DNA from 3 places in the Chitinophaga sp. RCC_12 genome. Region 1 is predicted to be linked to each of the others. Evidence: riboswitches for the same ligand, from Rfam matches in the RefSeq annotation. Region 1 holds a riboswitch; each other region holds the start of a gene.
What was found. Region 1 has a riboswitch for cobalamin ahead of AB6805_RS12995 (DUF5074 domain-containing protein). Riboswitches for the same ligand answer to the same signal wherever they lie in the genome.

Region 1 (3,283 bases):
GTATAAAATAGAAATCAGTGAATCGGATTATTTCCTGGATTTATTATTTTATCACTTGCACCTTCGTTGTTTTGTGGTTATTGAATTGAAGGCTGGAAAATTTCAACCCGAGTATGCCGGTAAATTAAACTTCTATTTATCAGCAGTGGACAGCCAATTAAAACATCCTACTGATAGTCCCTCAATTGGAATGATATTGTGCAGAATGAAGGATAAAATAGAAGTCGAATACGCTTTACGTGATTTGAATAAACCTATTGGTATAAGTTCCCTTTGAGCTCTCTGAAATTATACCGGATAATTTGAAGACTCAACTACCTACTATTGAGGAGATGGAAAGGGAATTAATGGATGAATAATTGGCAAATAATCAAAGAGGGTGCCTCAAAAGTAAATTTGAGGCACCCTCTTTTTATTTCATCTTCTACTCATGAAATACAGGCATGGCCGGGAAATACCATCCGTTGTAAGTGAGCGTTTTTTTCAGTGTCGCCGTAGTGGCATCATACATCAGTACCCTGTTCACATCCCCGGTGAAAGAGCCGTTCAGCGTAGTCATCACCAGTTCATTTTTATCCTTGTTATACGCTGCACCGGCGCCATAGAAATACTGGCCGGAAGGCAGTGTAATAAAAGGAGATGCAAGAGATGCCGTGTTACCAATGATATAGCGATAGAGTTGGGTGCCACCGGCAAAGCCGTTGTTACGCACAATGTAAACGGCATTTTCCGTTGTAGAGGCAGTGATGGCAGCATGACGCCATGCACCCCATGGTGAAGGTACTGTGAAAGGCAATTTTACTGCGGTACGCGCCAGTGTAGCGGGATCTATGCGGATCAGGGAATCTGCGTTGGTAGCATATACGCCGCCGTCTTTACCGGCAGCAAAGGCCAGGTTGGCCGCACCGAACTTTTTTATTACGGCATAGGTGCTGCTGTTTAAAGCAACGATACCATCTGTTTGGGACAACACAAAAATATAGCTGCCGGCTTTTAACATATCACCGGTATAACCCGCTACACCGGTTACTTTAGCGCCTACAGCAAGGGAAGGTAACGTGATAGGATATACGCCATCTTTCGCACTCAGCAATCCGCGGGTGGCATCCACACCGATAAAAGCGTGACCATCATTACCCGGTAAGGTAGTAATACGGCCGGTTTCCACGAGGCTGCCGGCATCTGTCACCACCAGTGGGCCACCGGCTTTTACAACAATATACATTTTACCGTTGAAGATAGTAGCATACTGCAGCGTGTTGGAAGGGCCGCCCAACGCGCCGGCGGGGTTCTCTGCATGATAAATGTTAGGGACAAGACTATCGCCGCTGTAGGAGTAGAAATGCAGGTCGCCGGTGCCGTGACCAAACCACCCTTCGTTGGCGATAAAAAATCCATTGCCGTATTTACCGGCGATTAATGAAGCCGTAACACCGCCGGTACCGGTTTCGTTTGTACGTTGGCGTTCGAGCGGCTGTAACGCATCGTCTTTTTGGCAGGAAGCAACAAACAGCATCAGTGCTGCAGACAGAAAGGATAATAACTGTTTTTTCATATTTATTGTTTTATTAAGAAAATACAACGCACTTTTCTCCCGGGGTTAAACCCTGGAAAAATGATCATAATACCGGCTATCCTCCGGCATTACGCCTTAGGCTAAACGAAAATAATAACAGCGCATAAAATGGCTGGCAGGCCCACATTCACAGCATTTCACCCGAAAGCGTTGAATGATTAATTACAAGAGGCAGGTCTTCTGGCTTACCTGCTTTTCCGGGACCTTCCCATCTGCCGGACAGGCAGACAGTGGTATGGAGTTCATCCGGAAAAACAATTTATCTGACGATAAATGCAGGATTACAGCTACGGGGATAGCTCCGGTTTTACACCGGATTCCCTTTTAATCCGCCGCGGGGCGGAACCAAATGCGGAGGCAAACCTACGGTAATTAGGTATAATTCCCAAAATGAAGTGGTGGGAGGGATTTAATGAATGGATTGCCCGTTTATGGCCCCTTTTGCCCCTTTGTGGCCCCTTTATGGCCCCTTTGGCCCGTATATGACCCCTTAGAGGCCCGTATTACTCAATAGATTCGTTATATGTAGTGCCCTTTCCGGTAGTTCCTGATTTTACTATAAGTTTTCTTTCTATTAGTTCCTGTAAATCTCTTGTAGCCGTTCGTTTGGATACATTGGTTAATTGCTGATATTGGACATTGTTAATACTCCCATGTTCCTTTATGTATGATAAGGCTTTAAGTTGTCTTTCTTCGAGATGTTCGCTGTTGATTAACTGATTTGTTTGTTTCTTTTTCAAGAAGGTAATACTAAATCCTCCTTGCTCAACTTCAATTAAAGGCTCGGGTAACCCTGCTTCAACGCAGGAATCAATGATTTTATTAATACCTCTTCCCCAGGATTCAATATATCCTGCTTTAAAAAATATATTCGCTATATGTCTATTTCTGGGGTAAGAGGAATGATCCGTTTTTAGCTTTTCAATACTTAATTCTTCCGGTAAAGACCCCGGATTCCACAAGTATAGACGGTCATCATATACGCGTAAAAATATGTACGTGCTGGAATAGTCCTTATGAATAATAGCATTCAATACCGCTTCCCTCAGCGCTGGTTCGGGGTATTCCAATGGCTCTATTCTCTGCAGACCTTTGTAGGAAATTGGGCGGATAAGATATTTCATCTTTAAAACTTCCATTACCCGATCTGCCATATCAAAAATATTCGTTTCAACAATATCCTGGAATAACAGATCATGGCTTGATTTACCGAATCTGCCAATTTTAAAACTTGCTGTTACTGATATCTTCATAGGATTTTTACCAAAAAGCAATAGCGAGGCGTTGGTTAATTGTCCTTGTTCTGTTAGCAGGTCAAGATTTTTCAGTAGTAGCTCTATACCCATTTTTCTGGCAGTTGACGGAATTCTGTTCATCTCAACAGCCTTAGAGATAAAGCGACGAATGGTAGAATTATTCAGATCTTTTAAGGATGCTTCCTCTACAGGTATGTCTTCCCATTTCTTTCCAATCTTTTTTAGAAGCAGATTTTGTAACGCAATGCCCTTTAGTTCCTGTTTAGTGCTCCCGCTACGGTAATGGTAAACCCCGTGATAGGCTACAGGAACACTACTTTCCGGTACGATCACTTCTATATAGTGCCTGTTCTCATTTTTATGCAGGTTTACATCTACCACTAATCCCAGGTGATTAACTGCTTTATTAGGTATATCATCCATTAATTTCTTGTATTCATCCACTCCGACA
Region 2 (3,283 bases), on a different contig from region 1:
GCAATTGCGCAATGGCTTTATGTAATAAAGATTCGTATTGTTTCCACAATAACCGGGTATCCGCATCTTCCGTTTGATGCTGTAGTTCCTGCATTACCTGTAAACGGAGTGCTGCATCGGCGCTGATCTTCTTCATTAACTTAAATACATGATTCCGGGTAATACGGTACAGATAACCACTGAATGATAATTCAGGGTTGATCCGCTCCCTAACCTCCCAGATCTTTATAAACACTTCCTGCAGTGCATCTTCGGCCAGTTCCGGGATATTGATGAAGTGGAGAATATAAGTGTAAAGTGAGGGGTAATACTGGTCATATAAGGTGATATATGCTTCAGTATCCCCTTGCTGTAGCCGTTGCAGCAAAACCGCTTCTTCATTGCTCACTGGTTGCTCGATTTGATAACTAAAGTAAGCAATTGGCGCGAAATCCGCGTAAAATTTTGCAGCGGATTTTGTCTTTCCCGCTGATTACGCTGATTATACTGATTAATCGGATTTTGTTCTTTGGGATTTTTTAATGGATTTTGGGAGATGGAAGCGGAGATTTTTATTTTTATCTCCCTTAATTTTTATCAATCTAAAAATCTAAAAGTAAAAATCCGATTAATCAGTATAATCAGCGTAATCAGCGAGAAAGACAAAATCCGCTTCTATCTCCCCAAATCCTTTAAAAATCCCAAAGAACAAAATCCAATTAATCAGTATAATCAGCGTAATCCTGAGAAAGACAAAATCCGCTCAGGTGAACGCCGGTGCATACTCGCCGGCGAAGGCGGCGAAGTCGCGCGCCGGCCTGCCTGTTATGTCCATTACAGCGGAGGAAACGGCCGCCGCTTCGCCGCGTGCGTAGTGGGCATAGTCTTCGATGAGGCCCTCTGCCTGCCAGGCGGGGAATCCGGCGTGGAGAAGGGCGGGCAGTAATTCCGCTGCGGTAACGTTGATGTAGCGGATAGTGCGCCCCAGTGCATGGGATAGTGTTTCTGCGAGTGCGGCGTGGGTGAGTGATTGTGGGCCGGTGATATCGTAGGTGTTGCCTTTATGCCCGTTGCCGGTGAGGGCAGCCGTAGCTACGGCGGCAATGTCGCGGGTGTCCACTACGCTGATAGGAGCGTCGCCGGCGGTAGCAAAGAATTTATTTTGACTGGCAATTGTTTCACGGAAACCCAGTAACCCCTGCATAAATAAATTGGGCCGCAGGAAAGTATATGCCATACCGGATACACGGATCTTTTCTTCTACAGCGGCATGATACCGTAAAAAACGTACGGGCGATTGTGCGTCCGCATGCAGTTGCGAAAGCTTTACGATATGCGGTAACCCACTTTTAACGGCGGCTGTTACAAAATTGCTTTGCAGTTCTTCCGCTGCTTCAGAAGAGTTGGTGAGCAGGAATGCCCGCCCTATTCCTTTAAGTGCAAGGACTAAGCTGTTGGCATCGTTGAAATCGCCGGTTACTATTTCAGCGCCGGGTAAGGCGGCAAGGGCATTTGCGTTATTGTCTGTTGTGCGCACCATGGCGCGGAACGGAACACCTTGTGCCGATAAATGTTTAGCCAATGTAGTACCAATGTGTCCGGTGGCGCCGGTGATTAGTATGTTTGCCTGTTTCATAGCTGTTTGTTTTTATGATGTAAAACTCCGCTTTTCGCCAGGCCCGAAATTGTAAGAAAACGAAACGGATTTGATAGTTGCCGGGATTTACTATCTTCGCGCCGGTTCTTTATGTATTACTAATCGAAGCAAATAATGGTTCCCGCTGAAAAGCGGGATTAAAAGGGAACTGTGTGTAAATCACAGGCTGTCCCGCAACTGTAAGCTTCCGGCAGCGCACATGCACTGCAACTGGTAAATAATATGCCACTGTTCCGGCCAGGAATGGGAAGGTGTTTACCAGCGGAACAAGCCAGGAGACCTGCCTTTATTTCACTTTGACAATGCTTTCGGGGATTGAAGCGTGTCAGGTTTCGGTATCGGTAATTATCAGAACAGGCGTATGCATGATGGAATCATGCATGCTAATATGCTTGTTCTTGTATCTGCCATACCTTCTCCTTCCGTATTTATCTTCCTGAAAACATTGCTGTACTATATAAAAGAGCGTGAACGTCATGTATCACCTTTTAAACAATCAGTAATGATTATCCACAACTTAGGCTACCCGAGGATAGGTAGCCAGCGTGAACTGAAGAAAGCCTGCGAAAGCTACTGGGCAGGCAAAATTACTCTTGATGAATTACAGGCAACCGCCCGTAATATCCGTTTACACAACTGGGCGTTGCAGCAACAGAAAGGGATCGACTGGATTCCCTGCAATGATTTTTCCTTTTACGACCAGGTGCTCGACACCTCACTGATGGTGGGCGCTGTGCCACAGCGCTATCGCACCTTACAAGAGAAAAAACTTCCTGAAACAGACCTGCTCTTCGCCATGGCGCGAGGCTACCAGCGCGATGGCGACGATATCACCGCCATGGAAATGACGAAGTGGTTTGATACCAACTATCATTATATCGTTCCGGAGTTTATGGCAGATCAAACATTTCATTTCTTCTCCCGCAAAGTAACAGCGCAGTTTCTTGAAGCAAAAAAAGAAAACTATGCTGCCAAGCCTGTGATCCTTGGCCCGGTATCTTTCCTGTTACTCGGAAAAGAGAAAACGGCCGGCTTCAACCGTTTATCGCTGATAGATAAACTGCTGCCGGTATACCTGGAGGTGCTGTCACAGCTCACTCAAGCCGGCGCTGAAGTAGTACAGCTCGATGAGCCCTGCCTGTCGCTCGACCTGGATGAAGCAGCCCTGCAGGTATTCATGAATACCTATACGCAAATTCATGCAGCCTTCCCGCAACTGCATATTCTCCTGGCTTCTTATTTTGAATGCTATGGGAAGAATCTGGCGGTGGCACTGGCATTGCCGGTGCAAACACTGCACCTCGATCTCGTGCGTTGCCCGTTGCAATTGGAAGATATCCTTGATACAGCTATCGTCCATACTTCTTTGCACCTCTCGCTGGGCGTAGTGGATGGTAGGAATATCTGGAAGAATGATTATGAAAAATCTTTACAGCAGATACAAAAGGCAGTAAACGTGTTAGGAAAAGACCGTATTGCCATTGCCCCTTCCTGCTCATTGCTGCATGTGCCGTGCGACCTGGATAACGAAACAGCCCTGTCTCCCGAAATTAAAAACTGGATGGCCTTTGCCCAACAGAAATTACAGGAGCTGAATGAGCTGCGTGATATTGTGAACGGCAACACAGATTTGCTGGAAGCCAACAA
Region 3 (3,283 bases), on a different contig from region 1:
GTAGAACATTTTAGTAAAAGCTACTAAAATAAGATAAAATTGATATCCATACATAACATAATAGCGCTGCGCAAATTACATCATGATAACATCAGGCCAATGTCTATTTGGGGCCAGGAACAATTTTTGTAGAAAAAAGCATATCGGAAACTGTAGCTCTCCCAATAAACTATCCGTTATGACATCATTCACCGACTTCTTCACCACTTATGGCCGGGCCTCCTTAGGCAACGATACAAGTATCATCGCCAGTTGTTATGCAGAAAACTTTATGGCTGCCGCGCCATCAGGAAGCATGACTTTTAAAAATGATGAAAAGTTCACGCAATGGCTGGAAGAGATGTTTAAATTTAACCACAAGGTCGGCATGCAGGAAATGAAAGTCATTAAAGTAGAAACGTCGCCGATGGGGAAACACTATACCAGGGCGCTGGTCAGATGGGGCGCTGTTTTCTCAAAAAATCCGGGGGAAATCATTGAATTTGAGATTACTTACATTTTACACCATCTTAATGATGCACTCAAAATAATCATGTATATCAGTCATGAAAACGAGGAAGATGTTTTAAAAGAGAAAGGCATCATCAGTTAGGCGCCGGTACAAATACAAAATCAGTATATTGTAAGAAAAAAAATGCGCCGTATTATATTCAGCTTCGTACTTATCATCATGGGTACCTCTCTCTACGCCCAGGCACCGGAGGAAGCGGTGAAAGCCACTATTAACCAGCTGTTTACTGCCATGAATAATTCAGACAGCGTGGCGGTGGCTGCCTGTTTCGCGCCGGGGGCAATATTGCAGTCGGTGATGGAAGACAAAGCAGGCAAGCAAACTATCCACACTACGCTGGTCAATGAATTTTCCTCATTTATAGGCAGACTCCCGGCCCAGGCGGCGGACGAGCGTATTGTATTTGGCTCCGTCCTGATAGATGGCCGGCTGGCTGCTGTATGGACACCCTACCGCTTCTTTTTCAAAGGGCAGTTCTCCCACTGCGGAGTAGACTCCTTCCAACTGGTGAAGCTCCCGGATGGGTGGAAGATCCAATATCTCATCGATACCAGGCGCAAAGACAATTGTGAAGAATCAGCCATGGCAAAATAAAACCTGCACCCGCCCTGACCCGGTATTACCTCGCGCATACTTCACAGATGCGTGAAACCAGCGTATCCGTTGCGTAACCCATGCACTATGCATACAGTCCGCATGGACTCCTGATGCACTACTCATGCACTCATGATGCACTCCCCATGCACTATCAATGCACTATCCATGCACTATCCCTGTCAAAAACCAGGGTTTCGGTCAGCTTTCATAGTGGATACCCCCACATGGATACTGCTCCCGTTTTGAATCGATCAAATAATAACCTACTTTTGCCCCGCTATGGTTCAGGCATGTCCACTCCGGATATACCTGATTAAAAGGGAACTCGGGTGAAAATCCCGGACAGTCCCGCTGCTGTAAGTCTCATACAATGCTAAGGCATCGCCAATCAGACCACTGTTGAACATTCAATGGGAAGGTCGCCTGAAGCAGAGATAAGTCAGAATACCTGCCATACAACTACTTTTTTAAGCTTTCGTGGAATGAAGCTTGGGAATAAATTCAATCTGCGGGTATCCCCCGTATCTTGTCTCTTTCCTGATTATTTTTCTTATTGCGAAAGCTGTTGATGGAACATTAACAGGCTTGGGAATGATGCGTTTTAAAACACCGGCGAAAACCGCCGGGATGTTACTGGTATTGCTCTGTGGGGCGGTGAGTGCTTTTGCACAACAGGCCGACAGTGTAAAATCCAAGGACCTCCGGGAGGTGTCCGTTACAGCCCCGCGTACGGCCAGGGAAGTAAGCCCCGGGCAGAAAATGCAGGCGAAAGAACTGGAGCGGCTGGGCAGCCACTCCGTGGCGGATGCTATCCGTTTTTTTGCCGGGTTGCAGGTGAAGGACTATGGCGGCATCGGCGGCCTCAAAACCGTTGATATCCGCAGCATGGGCACCAACCAGGTGGGCGTATTTTATGATGGGATCCAACTGGGCAATGCCCAGAACGGACAGGTGGACCTGGGCCGGTTTTCGCTGGACAATATGGAGGAAATTGCCTTGTACAACGGGCAAAAAAGTAACATCTTTCAGCCGGCGAAAGACTTTGGATCAGCCGGCGCCATCTATCTTACTTCTCTCAAACCTAAATTTGCACCGGGAGAAAACACACATCTCAGGGGTACCATCAAAACCGGCTCCTTTGGCCTGTTCAATCCCTCTTTGCTATGGCAGCAAAAGATCAGTAGCAAAGTATCGGCCTCCTTCAGCACCGAATGGATCAATGCTACCGGCAGGTATAAATTTTCCTACCAGAAACGTGATGAAAACGGGCACCTGGTATATGATACCAGCGCTTACCGGAAAAACGGCGACATCAATGCTGTTCGCATGGAAGGCGGTTTCAATGGCCTGCTCAATGGCGGCGAGTGGAGCACCAAAGTGTATTACTACCAATCGCAGCGCGGGCTGCCCGGGTTCATTGTAAACGGTGTGTTCGGGCATGTGGACCGTCAATGGGATCAGAACATCTTTGTGCAATCGAGCTTCCGCAAAGATATTACCAAACGTTATAGCATTTTGCTGAACGGGAAATACGCGTACGACTACACGCGGTTCCTGGCGCCGGATACCGCCCGGCTTTATATCGATAACCACTACCGCCAATATGAAATGTATTTCTCGATGGCACACCAGTATGCCCTCACCAACTGGTGGACCATTGCGGCTTCCGGTGACTTTCAATGGAACCGCCTGGATGCGGACCTGACCAACTTCAGCTACCCTACCCGTTATACCACGCTGGCTGCTGCCGCCACAAACATCAGCTTCAACCGCTTCAGCGCACAGGCCAGCCTGCTGGGCACCTTTGTGAATGAAACCGTAAAGAAAAATGCTTCGGCGCCCTACCAGCAGAAATTTACACCGGCAGTATTTGTTTCCTGGCAGCCCATGCGCTCACCGGATTTCCGGCTTCGTGGGTTTTACAAACAGATCTTCCGCATGCCTACATTTAATGACCTCTATTATACCGAGATCGGCAACCGCTTCCTGGAACCCGAATTCGCCACACAATATGATGCAGGATTCACCTGGAATAAAACCTTTGCCAGCAGCTGGCTCATTCAGGCAGGTATTGAGGCAGACGTCTATTACAATGAAGTAAAGGATAAGATCGTAGCCGTTCCCGGCGCCAGCATGCTCAGCTGGCAAATGGAGAACCTGGGATTTGTAAAAATA

Region 2: it holds a riboswitch for cobalamin, as region 1 does, so the genes downstream of both, metE (5-methyltetrahydropteroyltriglutamate--homocysteine S-methyltransferase) here and AB6805_RS12995 (DUF5074 domain-containing protein) in region 1, are expected to answer to the same signal.
Region 3: it holds a riboswitch for cobalamin, as region 1 does, so the genes downstream of both, AB6805_RS28400 (TonB-dependent receptor) here and AB6805_RS12995 (DUF5074 domain-containing protein) in region 1, are expected to answer to the same signal.

The regions. Positions count from the first base shown of each region.
Region 1 covers NZ_JBFUPS010000003.1:814,250-817,532, forward strand. The annotation lists gene AB6805_RS12990 (YhcG family protein) at 1-277, shown strand, start outside; gene AB6805_RS12995 (DUF5074 domain-containing protein) at 425-1,555, opposite strand; cobalamin riboswitch at 1,729-1,941, opposite strand; gene AB6805_RS13000 (ATP-binding protein) at 2,080-3,283, opposite strand, start outside.
Region 2 covers NZ_JBFUPS010000012.1:237,679-240,961, reverse strand. The annotation lists gene AB6805_RS28430 (RNA polymerase sigma factor) at 1-388, opposite strand, end outside; gene AB6805_RS28425 (SDR family oxidoreductase) at 743-1,615, opposite strand; cobalamin riboswitch at 1,735-1,939, shown strand; gene metE (5-methyltetrahydropteroyltriglutamate--homocysteine S-methyltransferase) at 1,998-3,283, shown strand, end outside.
Region 3 covers NZ_JBFUPS010000012.1:230,219-233,501, forward strand. The annotation lists gene AB6805_RS28390 (hypothetical protein) at 179-592, shown strand; gene AB6805_RS28395 (nuclear transport factor 2 family protein) at 635-1,105, shown strand; cobalamin riboswitch at 1,372-1,579, shown strand; gene AB6805_RS28400 (TonB-dependent receptor) at 1,700-3,283, shown strand, end outside.